Frankia alni ACN14a: one gene and its partners. The protein of the gene in region 3 binds, or shares a complex with, the protein of the main gene of each other region. Links are inferred from orthologs where the notes say so. Each region holds a gene or a part of one and is shown on either strand. Other genes may lie near its edges.

The links.
Region 1: FRAAL_RS22170 (region 3) and rny share a complex: the UniProt entries of both Bacillus subtilis proteins name them as parts of the possible RNA degradosome complex. The link is inferred for Frankia alni ACN14a from one-to-one orthologs.
Region 2: FRAAL_RS22170 (region 3) and FRAAL_RS25060 share a complex: the UniProt entries of both Bacillus subtilis proteins name them as parts of the possible RNA degradosome complex. The link is inferred for Frankia alni ACN14a from one-to-one orthologs.

The regions. Positions count from the first base shown.
Region 1 is NC_008278.1:6,189,400-6,192,483, forward strand. The notes cover bases 95-3,027. They hold rny (ribonuclease Y), read right to left. Parts: upstream 2,684-3,027; coding sequence 506-2,683; downstream 95-505. Other genes in these bases: FRAAL_RS24895 (amino acid ABC transporter permease), read left to right, coding at 95-434. In the rest of the region: more of FRAAL_RS24895, read left to right, coding at 1-94; recombination regulator RecX, read right to left, coding at 3,028-3,084. UniProt on the Bacillus subtilis protein: Endoribonuclease that initiates mRNA decay. Initiates the decay of all SAM-dependent riboswitches, such as yitJ riboswitch. Involved in processing of the gapA operon mRNA, it cleaves between cggR and gapA.
Region 2 is NC_008278.1:6,235,371-6,238,489, reverse strand. What follows is about bases 132-3,099. They hold FRAAL_RS25060 (polyribonucleotide nucleotidyltransferase), read left to right. Parts: upstream 132-504; coding sequence 505-2,694; downstream 2,695-3,099. Other genes in these bases: FRAAL_RS25055 (M16 family metallopeptidase), read left to right, coding at 2,704-3,099; rpsO (30S ribosomal protein S15), read left to right, coding at 132-226. In the rest of the region: more of rpsO, read left to right, coding at 1-131; more of FRAAL_RS25055, read left to right, coding at 3,100-3,119. UniProt on the Bacillus subtilis protein: Involved in mRNA degradation. Catalyzes the phosphorolysis of single-stranded polyribonucleotides processively in the 3'- to 5'-direction. Necessary for competence development in Bacillus subtilis.
Region 3 is NC_008278.1:5,518,922-5,521,988, forward strand. What follows is about bases 146-3,061. They hold FRAAL_RS22170 (6-phosphofructokinase), read right to left. Parts: upstream 2,159-3,061; coding sequence 1,133-2,158; downstream 146-1,132. Other genes in these bases: FRAAL_RS22165 (class II 3-deoxy-7-phosphoheptulonate synthase), read right to left, coding at 146-1,090; FRAAL_RS22175 (polyadenylate-specific 3'-exoribonuclease AS), read right to left, coding at 2,378-2,908; FRAAL_RS22180 (hypothetical protein), read right to left, coding at 2,913-3,061. In the rest of the region: more of FRAAL_RS22165, read right to left, coding at 1-145; more of FRAAL_RS22180, read right to left, coding at 3,062-3,067. UniProt on the Bacillus subtilis protein: Catalyzes the phosphorylation of D-fructose 6-phosphate to fructose 1,6-bisphosphate by ATP, the first committing step of glycolysis.

The DNA of each region.
Region 1 (3,084 bases), 670 kb from region 3 along the record:
TCGCCTCGATCGACCGGGGGCAGACCGAGGCCGCCGCGGCGCTCGGGCTGCGGCCGGTGCAGGTCTTCCGGCTCATCCAGTTCCCGCAGGCGGTCCGGCGGATGAGCCCGACCCTGATCAGTCAGCTGGTGACCCTGCTCAAGGACACCTCCCTCGGTTTCGTCATCGCCTACAGCGAGCTGCTGCGCTCCGGGCGCGGCGCCGTGGAGTTCCTCGGCAGCCGGTACGCCCTGCCGATCTACACGGCGATCGCGGTCATCTACATCGTGACCAACAGCCTGCTGTCGGCACTGGCCCGGTGGCTCGACCGGCGGCAGAACCGCCGGCTCGGCGGCGGGCACGCGCAGCTGCCCCTGGACGCCGCGACGGCCGCCGGCGCCCCGCCGGCGGCAGCGGTGCCCGAGCAGGGCGGCTCGGGTGGCACCCTGACCTGAGCCGTCCCGACCGGGCGCCCGGTCCAGCGATCCGACAGGACGCGCGGTCAGCGGGCCGACGGGACGCCCGGTCAGCGAGCCGTGCCCACCGCCCGGGTCTCCCGGACCACGGTCACCCGGATCTGACCCGGGTAGGTGAGCTCGTCCTCGATCTGCCGGGCGACGTCGCGGGCGAGCAGGTGGGCGGCGACGTCGTCAACCTCCTCGGGGACGACCATGACCCGCACCTCCCGGCCCGCCTGCATCGCGAACACCCGGTCGACCCCCGGGCGATCACCGGCGATCTGCTCGATCCGTTCGAGCCGCTTCACGTACGACTCCAGGCTGTCGCGGCGCGCCCCCGGCCGGCCGCCGGAGATCTGGTCGGCCGCCTGGGTCAGCACGGCGCACAGCGAGCGGGGCGCGACCTCGTTGTGGTGCGCCTCGATCGCGTGCACGACCTCCTCGGACTCCCCGTAGCGGCGGGCCACGTCCGCGCCGATGAGGGCATGGGACCCCTCGACCTCGTGCGTCAGCGCCTTGCCGAGGTCGTGCAGCAGCGCCGCGCGCTTCGCCAGGGGCAGCGCCATCCGCAGCTCCGCGGCCATGATCCCGGCGAGGTGAGCGCTCTCGATGAGGTGCGCGAGCACGTTCTGGCCGTAGCTGGTGCGGTAACGCAGCCGCCCGAGCAGGGTGACCAGCTCGGGGTGCATCTCGGAGATCCCGGTCTCGAGCAGCGCGTCCTCGCCGGCGCGCACGCAGCGCTCCTCGACCTCCACCTGAGCGCGCGCGTACTCCTCCTCGATGCGATGCGGGTGGATGCGCCCGTCGGACACCAGCGCCGCGAGCGTGATCCGGCCGATCTCCCGGCGCACCGGGTCGAAGCAGCTCAGCAGGACCGCCTCCGGGGTGTCGTCGATCAGCACGTTCACCCCGGTGACGGACTCGAAGGTCCGGATGTTGCGCCCCTCGCGGCCGATGATCCGGCCCTTCATCTCGTCGCCCGGCAGGTGCAGCACGGTGACGACGGACTCGGTGGTCTGGTCGGAGGCGACCCGCTGGATGGCCGTGGTCACGATTCGGCGGGCGCGTTCCTCGCCCTCCTCCTCGGCCCGCGCCTCGATCTCACGGACCAGCAGGGCAGCCTCGCGGCGGGCCTCGTGCTCGATGGTCGAGACGAGCTCGGCCCGGGCCTGGACCGCGGTGAGCTCGGCGATGCGCTCCAGCGCCGCCTGCCGGGCGGCCTCGTCGTCGGCCGCCTCCGCCGTCCTGTGGGCCAGCTCGTCCTCCCGGTCGAGCAGGTCCTGCTCACGCCCGGCGAGCCGGCTGGCGTGCTCGTCCAGACCGGCGGTGCGCTCTTCGACTCGCTGTTCCCGGGCCGCAAGTGCCTCCTCCCGGCCGCGCAGTTCGGCCCGCCGGACCCGCAGCTCCTCCTCGAAGGAGGTCCGGGCCGTGGCGATCTCGGCCCGGGCGGCCTCCAGCTCGACGCGGGCCGCGTCGCGTACCGCGGCCTCCGCGCGGGAGGCGTCGGCCGCAGCCTCGGCACGAGCCTGGTTACGCAGCGAGGCGACCTCGTCCTCGCCGCGTCGGCGGATCTCCGCGGCCTCCCGCTCAACCCGGGCGAGTCGCTCCGCGGCCTCACGTTCCGCCCGAGCGACGATCTGCGCCGCCTCGCGCTCGGCCGCCCGTCGCACCGACGCCGACTCCCCCGGCGCCGACTCCCGCAACGCCGACTCCCGCAATGGCGCTTCGAGCGATGTGTCCTCCGTCGCGGCAACCCGGCTAGGCGTGTCGGCGACGGCCGCCACGGCGAGGACCGTCCCCGTGTCGACCGTCTCGGCGATCCGGCCCGTATCCGACGCGTCGGCGGGTGATCCGGCGGCCGGCGTGGGTGCACCACCGATCGCCGCCCCGGGCTCCGGCGCGGCGGCCGCATCGTGGTGGGGCGCCCGAGGGGCCGGGGAGCCGAGGCCGGCGTCCGGTGCGGCCGCTGACTCGCCGTAGGCCGCACCGGGAGCGTCACCCGCCGGCCGTTCGCCTTCGGCCGCGGGCCGGACGGGGGGCAGTACCCGCACCGCGGGTCCGTCGTCGTCGTCGAGCGCAAGCGCGTCGACGGAGGCCGCCATACCCGAGGAGCTCCGGGTTGCGCGTGTCGCGGCGCCGTAATGCCGGTCCCCCCGCGCCGTGCGCGCCAGCCACGCCACGGCGAGGATAAGCGCGACGAGCACGAGGAGAACGAGCGACAAGAGGATGACGAGAACGCCGTCCACCGCTGCTCCCTCCGCTATCGTCGGACCCGCCCAGGCGGGCTGGATCGGAGCGGCGAAGGACCCACGACCCGGCGCGATCAGCCGTGGAGGGGCAGCGCGGACTCCACCATTACGATAAGAAGCCCATGGCGGCAAGCTGGAGCAGACCATCAACAGAGATGGCCCATCCCGGCATGGCGACTCGGACACCCGCTCGCGGCGGCTGCCTCCTTGTGAAGTTGAACGAGCTATCGTCACCGCGTCCCCGCGGAGGATCCTGTCACCTTTCTGGGAGAATAAGACGGGTCACATTCTCCGGTCAAGAAATTCGTCACATTGACAACAGGCGGAATTCCCGCTAGAGCTCAGGCGGAGGGGCCGAGGTCGCCGTCGTCCCACGTCGGCGGCTCCTCCTCTTCGGT
Region 2 (3,119 bases), 720 kb from region 3 along the record:
CGCCACCGTTGAGCGGGACACCGGCTCACCCGAGGTGCAGGTCGCGATGCTGACCCGTCGGATCAGCGACCTGACCGAGCACCTCAAGGTGCACAAGCACGACCACCACAGCCGCCGCGGTCTGCTCCTGCTCGTCGGGCGCCGCCGCCGGCTGCTGAACTACCTGTCGAAGACGGATATCAACCGATACCGGGCCCTGATCGAGCGACTCGGGCTACGGCGGTAGCGCGGAGAGGGAGCGGCCCTTCGGGGACGCTCCCTCTGACGCATCGGGGGTAGATACCAGATGCGTCGCCCGTCGGCGGAGGTCTCCGTCGGCGGATCGGAGGACCTGACCGGGTCCGTGGCGGCGAGAGCCGCCGGTCCTCGGTCGTGGTCGCCGGGAGCGGGCTTCGTCCTCCCCGGGGGCTTCGACTGAGCACCGGCATCCTCGGGACGCGGACCCGGCCGAAGAACAAGATCGGCTGCGTGGACCCGGCCGAAGAAGAGGATGGAGTGGTTCGAGTGGACGACTCGACACATGCGGCCGAGGCGGTCATTGCGACCCCGGCCGGAAACCGTACGGTGCGCTTCGAGACCGGTCGGCTGGCCAGGCAGGCCGCCGGTTCCGCCGTCGCCTACCTGGGCGACACGATGGTGCTCTCGGCGACGACGGTCAGCAAGCAGCCCAAGGAACAGCTCGACTTCTTCCCCCTGACGGTGGACGTCGAGGAGCGGATGTACGCCGCGGGGCGGATCCCCGGCTCGTTCTTCCGTCGCGAGGGCCGGCCCAGTGAGGACGCGATCCTCACCTGCCGCCTCATCGACCGGCCGCTGCGCCCCTCGTTCGCCAAGGGGCTGCGCAACGAGATCCAGGTCGTGGCCACGGTGCTGGCCCTCGACCCGGACACTCTCTACGACGTGGTCGCGATCAACGCGGCCAGCGCGTCGACGACCCTGTCCGGGCTGCCCTTCACCGGGCCGATCGGCGCCACCCGGGTCGGGTACGTCGACGGCGAGTGGATCGCCTTCCCGACGCATGCGGAGCTGGCCCGGGCCACCTTCGACATGGTCGTGGCCGGTCGTGTCGTCGAGGACGGCTCGGACGTGGCGATCATGATGGTCGAGGCCGAGGCGACCCCGGGCACGGTGGAGCTGATCGCCGGCGGCGCGCCCGCGCCGACCGAGGAGGTCGTCGCCGCGGGCCTCGAGGCCGCCAAGCCCGCCATCCGCGAGCTGTGTCGCGCCCAGAGCGAGCTGGCCTCGCTCGCCGGCAAGGCGGCGACGCGGGAGTTCCCGGTCTTCATCGACCACCACGACGACGTGCTCGAGGCGCTGTCCGCCGCCGTCGGCGACGAGCTGTCCGCCGCGCTGCGCATCGCCGGCAAGTCCGAGCGGGAGAACGAGCTCGACCGGGTCCGCCAGTTGGCCGCGGAGAAGGTCGCCGCCCAGTTCGAGGGGCGGGAGAAGGAGATCGGCGCCGCCTACCGGGCGCTGACCAAGAAGCTCGTCCGCTCCCGCATCGTCACCGAGGGCGTGCGGATCGACGGCCGGTCGACGACGGAGATCCGCGAGCTGTCGGCCGAGGTCGACTACATCCCGCGGGTGCACGGCTCGGCGCTGTTCGAGCGGGGTGAGACCCAGATCCTCGGCGTCACCACGCTGGCGATGCTGCGCATGGAGCAGACGGTCGACACGCTCAACCCCGACCGCACCAAGCGTTACATGCACAACTACAACTTCCCGCCGTACTCCACCGGCGAGACCGGTCGCGTCGGGTCGCCGAAGCGGCGCGAGATCGGCCATGGTGCGCTCGCCGAGCGGGCACTGCTGCCGGTACTGCCCAGCCGCGAGGAGTTCCCCTACGCGATCCGGCAGGTCTCCGAGGCGCTGGGCTCCAACGGCTCGACGTCGATGGGGTCGGTCTGCGCGAGCACGCTGTCCCTGCTCAACGCCGGCGTGCCGCTCAAGGCGCCGGTCGCCGGGATCGCGATGGGGCTCGTGCACGCCGACGACGCCTACGTCACGCTGACCGACATCCTCGGCGCCGAGGACGCGTACGGCGACATGGACTTCAAGGTCGCCGGCACCCGCGACTTCGTCACCGCCCTGCAGCTCGACACCAAGCTCGACGGCATTCCCGCCTCGGTGCTGGCCTCGGCCCTGCAACAGGCCCGCGGCGCGCGGCTGGCGATCCTCGACGTCATGGCCGAGGCGATCGGCAGCCCGGACGAGATGTCCGCGCACGCCCCGCGGGTCATCTCGGTCAAGATCCCGGTCGACAAGATCGGCGAGGTCATCGGGCCCAAGGGCAAGATGATCAACCAGATCCAGGCGGACAGCGGCGCCGAGATCACCGTCGAGGACGACGGCACGATCTACATCGGCGCGGCGGACGGCACGTCCGCGGAGACCGCCCGCTCGGCGATCAACGCGATCGCCAATCCGCAGATGCCCGAGGTCGGCGAGCGGTACCTCGGTACCATCGTCAAGATCACCAACTTCGGGGCGTTCGTCTCGCTCACCCCGGGCCGGGACGGCCTGCTGCACGTGTCGAAGCTCAAGACGCTCTCGGGCGGCAAGCGGGTGGAGAAGGTCGAGGACGTGCTGACCGTGGGACAGAAGCTCCAGGTGGAGATCACCGAGATCGACGCCCGCGGCAAGATCAGCCTTTCGCCGAGTGCCGAGGCCGCGGACGCGGCGGCGGCTTCCTGACGGCCCGCCGTGTCCGACACCCCCACCCCTGACCTGACCCGCTCCACCGACGGCGCCGGCGGCACCGGCGCCTCGGTTCGGGGCGCCGCGGACGCCGGCGAGCGGGTGGCCCGCCTGCTCGCCGGGGGCTCCGGCAGCGAGACGTTGCTGGGCGGCGCGGTAAGGCGCACCGTGCTGCCCGGCGGGCTGCGCGTGATCACCGAGCGTGTCCCCGGAGTCCGCTCGGCCGCGATCGGCGTCTGGGTGGGCGTCGGTTCGCGGGACGAGACCCCGGTGACCGCCGGCTGCTCCCACTACCTCGAGCACCTGCTGTTCAAGGGCACCCCGACCCGGGACGCCCTGACGATCAGCGCGTCGGTCGAGGCGGTCGGCGGTGACCTCAACGCCTTCACGGGCAAGGAGTACACCTGCTACTACGCGCGGGT
Region 3 (3,067 bases):
CGTCGCGGGTGTTGCCGTGCATCGGGTCGCAGGACCAGACGACCGGCGGCCCGGCGGCGTTGACCTTCTCGATGATGGGCGGAAGGGCGTCCCGGATCTTGCCCGCGCCCATCCGGGTGATCAGGGTCAGCCGGCCGGGGACGTGCTGCGGGTTGAGCCGCTCGGCCAGCTCGAGGACCTCGTCCGGGCTGGCCTTCGGTCCGATCTTGCAGCCGATCGGGTTGCCGACCCGGGACAGCAGGTCGACGTGGGCGCCGCCGAGGTCCCTGGTCCGCTCCCCGATCCAGATCATGTGCGCGGACAGGTCGTACGGGTTGCCGGTGGCGTCCTCGACGCGGGTGAGGGCCCGCTCGTACTCCAGCAGGAGACCCTCGTGGCTGGTGAACAGCTCCACCCCGGTCAACGCCGCGCTGCCGAGGTCGATGCCGCAGGCCGCCATGAAGGCCAGCGCCCGCTCGATGTTCGTCGCCATCACCTCGTAGCGCCGGCCGGCCGCCGAGTCCCGCACGAACGCCTTGTTCCACTCGTGGACCTTCGACAGGTCCGCGAACCCGCCCGTGGCGAACGCCCGGACGAGGTTCAGCGTTATCGCGCTCTGGTGGTAGGAGGCGACCATGCGCATCGGGTCCGGCCGGCGGGCCGCAGCCGTCGCCGCGATGTCGTTGACGGCGTCGCCGCGGTAGGACGGCAGGCCGGTGCTCGACTCGATGTCCGCCGAGCGCGGCTTGGAGTACTGGCCGGCGATGCGGGCGACCTTCACCACCGGCGTGCTCGCGCCGTAGGTGAGCACGACCGCCATCTGCAGCAGCGTCTTGACCTTGTCACGGATCTTGTTGGCGGTGTTCGCCGCGAAGGTCTCGGCGCAGTCACCGCCCTGGAGCAGGAACGCCTCACCCCGGGCGACCATCGCGAGGCGCTCGGTGAGCGAACGCACCTCCGGCGCGGTGACCAGCGGGGGAAGTGCCGCAAGCTGGTTGTAGGCGGACTGCAGTTCCTCGAGGTCGGGCCACGACGGCTGCTGCTTGGCCGGAAGGGTCCGCCAGACATCCAATGCGCTCACGAGACACCAGGGTACGGTCCCGACCGCCATGTCGGCCGGTCATCCGGCCGACATGTTGCCGCTCAGCCGAAGTCAGCCGAAGAAGGTCTCCGCCTCGTTGTAGAGCTCCTCGGGCACCGTCTTGAGCTCACGGGTCGCCTCCGCCAGCGGCACGCGGTCGATGCGGGTCCCGTGCAGGGCGACCATCACCCCGAAGTCGCCCTCGTGCACCGCGTCGACGGCGTGCAGGCCGAAGCGCGTCGCGAGCCAGCGGTCGAACGCGGTCGGCGTGCCACCACGCTGGAGATGGCCGAGCACGGTGGCGCGGGCGTCCCGGCCGGTGCGGCCGCGGATCTCGGTCTCGAGCACCTGCGCGATGCCCTGCAGACGGACGTGGCCGAAGGCGTCGAGCTCGCCCTCCCTCGTGACCAGGGTGCCGGCGATCGGGGTCGCGCCCTCCGCGGCGACGATGATCGGGGCGTAGTGGGTCGCGAAGCGGGCCTCGACGAAGGCGCAGACCTTGTCGAAGTCGAACGGCCGTTCCGGGATGAGGATGACGTTCGCGCCGCCGGCCATGCCGCTGTGCAGCGCTATCCAGCCGGCATGGCGTCCCATCACCTCGACGATGAGCACGCGGTGGTGGCTCTCCGCGGTGGTGTGGAGGCGGTCGATCGCCTCGGTGGCGATGTTGACGGCGGTGTCGAAGCCGAAGGTGTAGTCGGTGGCGAACAGGTCGTTGTCGATGGTCTTGGGGACCCCGACCACGGGCAGACCCTCGGCGTGGAGCTGGGCGGCCACGCCGAGGGTGTCCTCGCCGCCGATCGCGACGAGCGCGTCGATCTCGGCGGCGGCCAGGTTCTCGCGGATGAGCGACGGCCCGTCCACGGCGGCGTAGGGGTTCGTGCGGCTCGACCCGAGGATGGTCCCGCCGCGCGGCAGGATGCCCCGTACGGCGGCGGTGTCGAGCGGCACCGTGTCACCGGTCAGCGGCCCGCGCCAGCCGTCCCGGAACCCCACGAAGCTGTGCCCGTAGACGCTCTCGCCCTTGCGGACGACGGCCCTGATCACCGCGTTGAGTCCGGGACAGTCGCCGCCACCGGTCAGTACACCGATCCTCATCGCGCATCCTCCTGTCGAGCCGCAGGCCCCCGCCGGCGGCAGCGTAGCGGCAGGTCCGCGTCCAGGAAGCGAGTTCAGTCACTCGGCGTGGCGCTTCGACCACACGGAAGGACGAGGGCTCCGCGGCCTGCCCGCACTGGCCGACAGCGCCGCGGGGACGGAGCGCCGACAGCGCCGCGGGGACGGAGCGCCGTCGGCGCCGGGAGGACGGGAGCGGCGTCAGCGCCGCGGGGACGGAGCAGCGGCGACGCGGGCCCGCAGCGGGGCGAGGACCTCCCAGCGAGCCTGGTTGTGCACGGCGTCGGCGAGGGCATCGTGGGCGTTGGCCGGCGGCGGCGGCAGTGCCGGGCGGCCGACGTCCTCCCAGAGCTGACGCAGGTCCCGGGTGAACCGCGGAAGCGCCGCGGGCAGGTCGGTCATCGTCCCGAAGAGCTGGCAGAGCACCACGTGGTCATAGGCGCCGTACCAGGCCCAGAGCTCCGGCGTGCCGTCGGCGGTCAGCAGCGCGGCGATCTCCTCGCGGATCCGCGCGCGGGACCGCCACGCCGGGTCGGCGGGCGGCGGTAGCTGGTCGAGGACGTTGCGACGGACCCACGGCACCGCGAAGGCCGGGTCGAACTCGGTGGACACGGCGTAGTAGCGCTGCGCGCCGTCCTCGCTGACGATGCCGATGCTGACCAGATCCAGCCAGAGATGATCGGCCTCACGGCGCTCGATGAACTCGGTGTCGTAGAAGAATCGGGTGCCCACCGGCTCAGTCTCCTCCGCGGTCCGGATCGGCGGGAACGGACGCCTGCCCCGGGACCACCACCGGCCGCCGCTCCGCCGGCTCGGCCGGCGCGGGCCGCGGGTGCAGCGGCGCCGGGTCGAGCGGCGCCAGGTCCAGCGGCGACGACCAGCCGGGCGGGC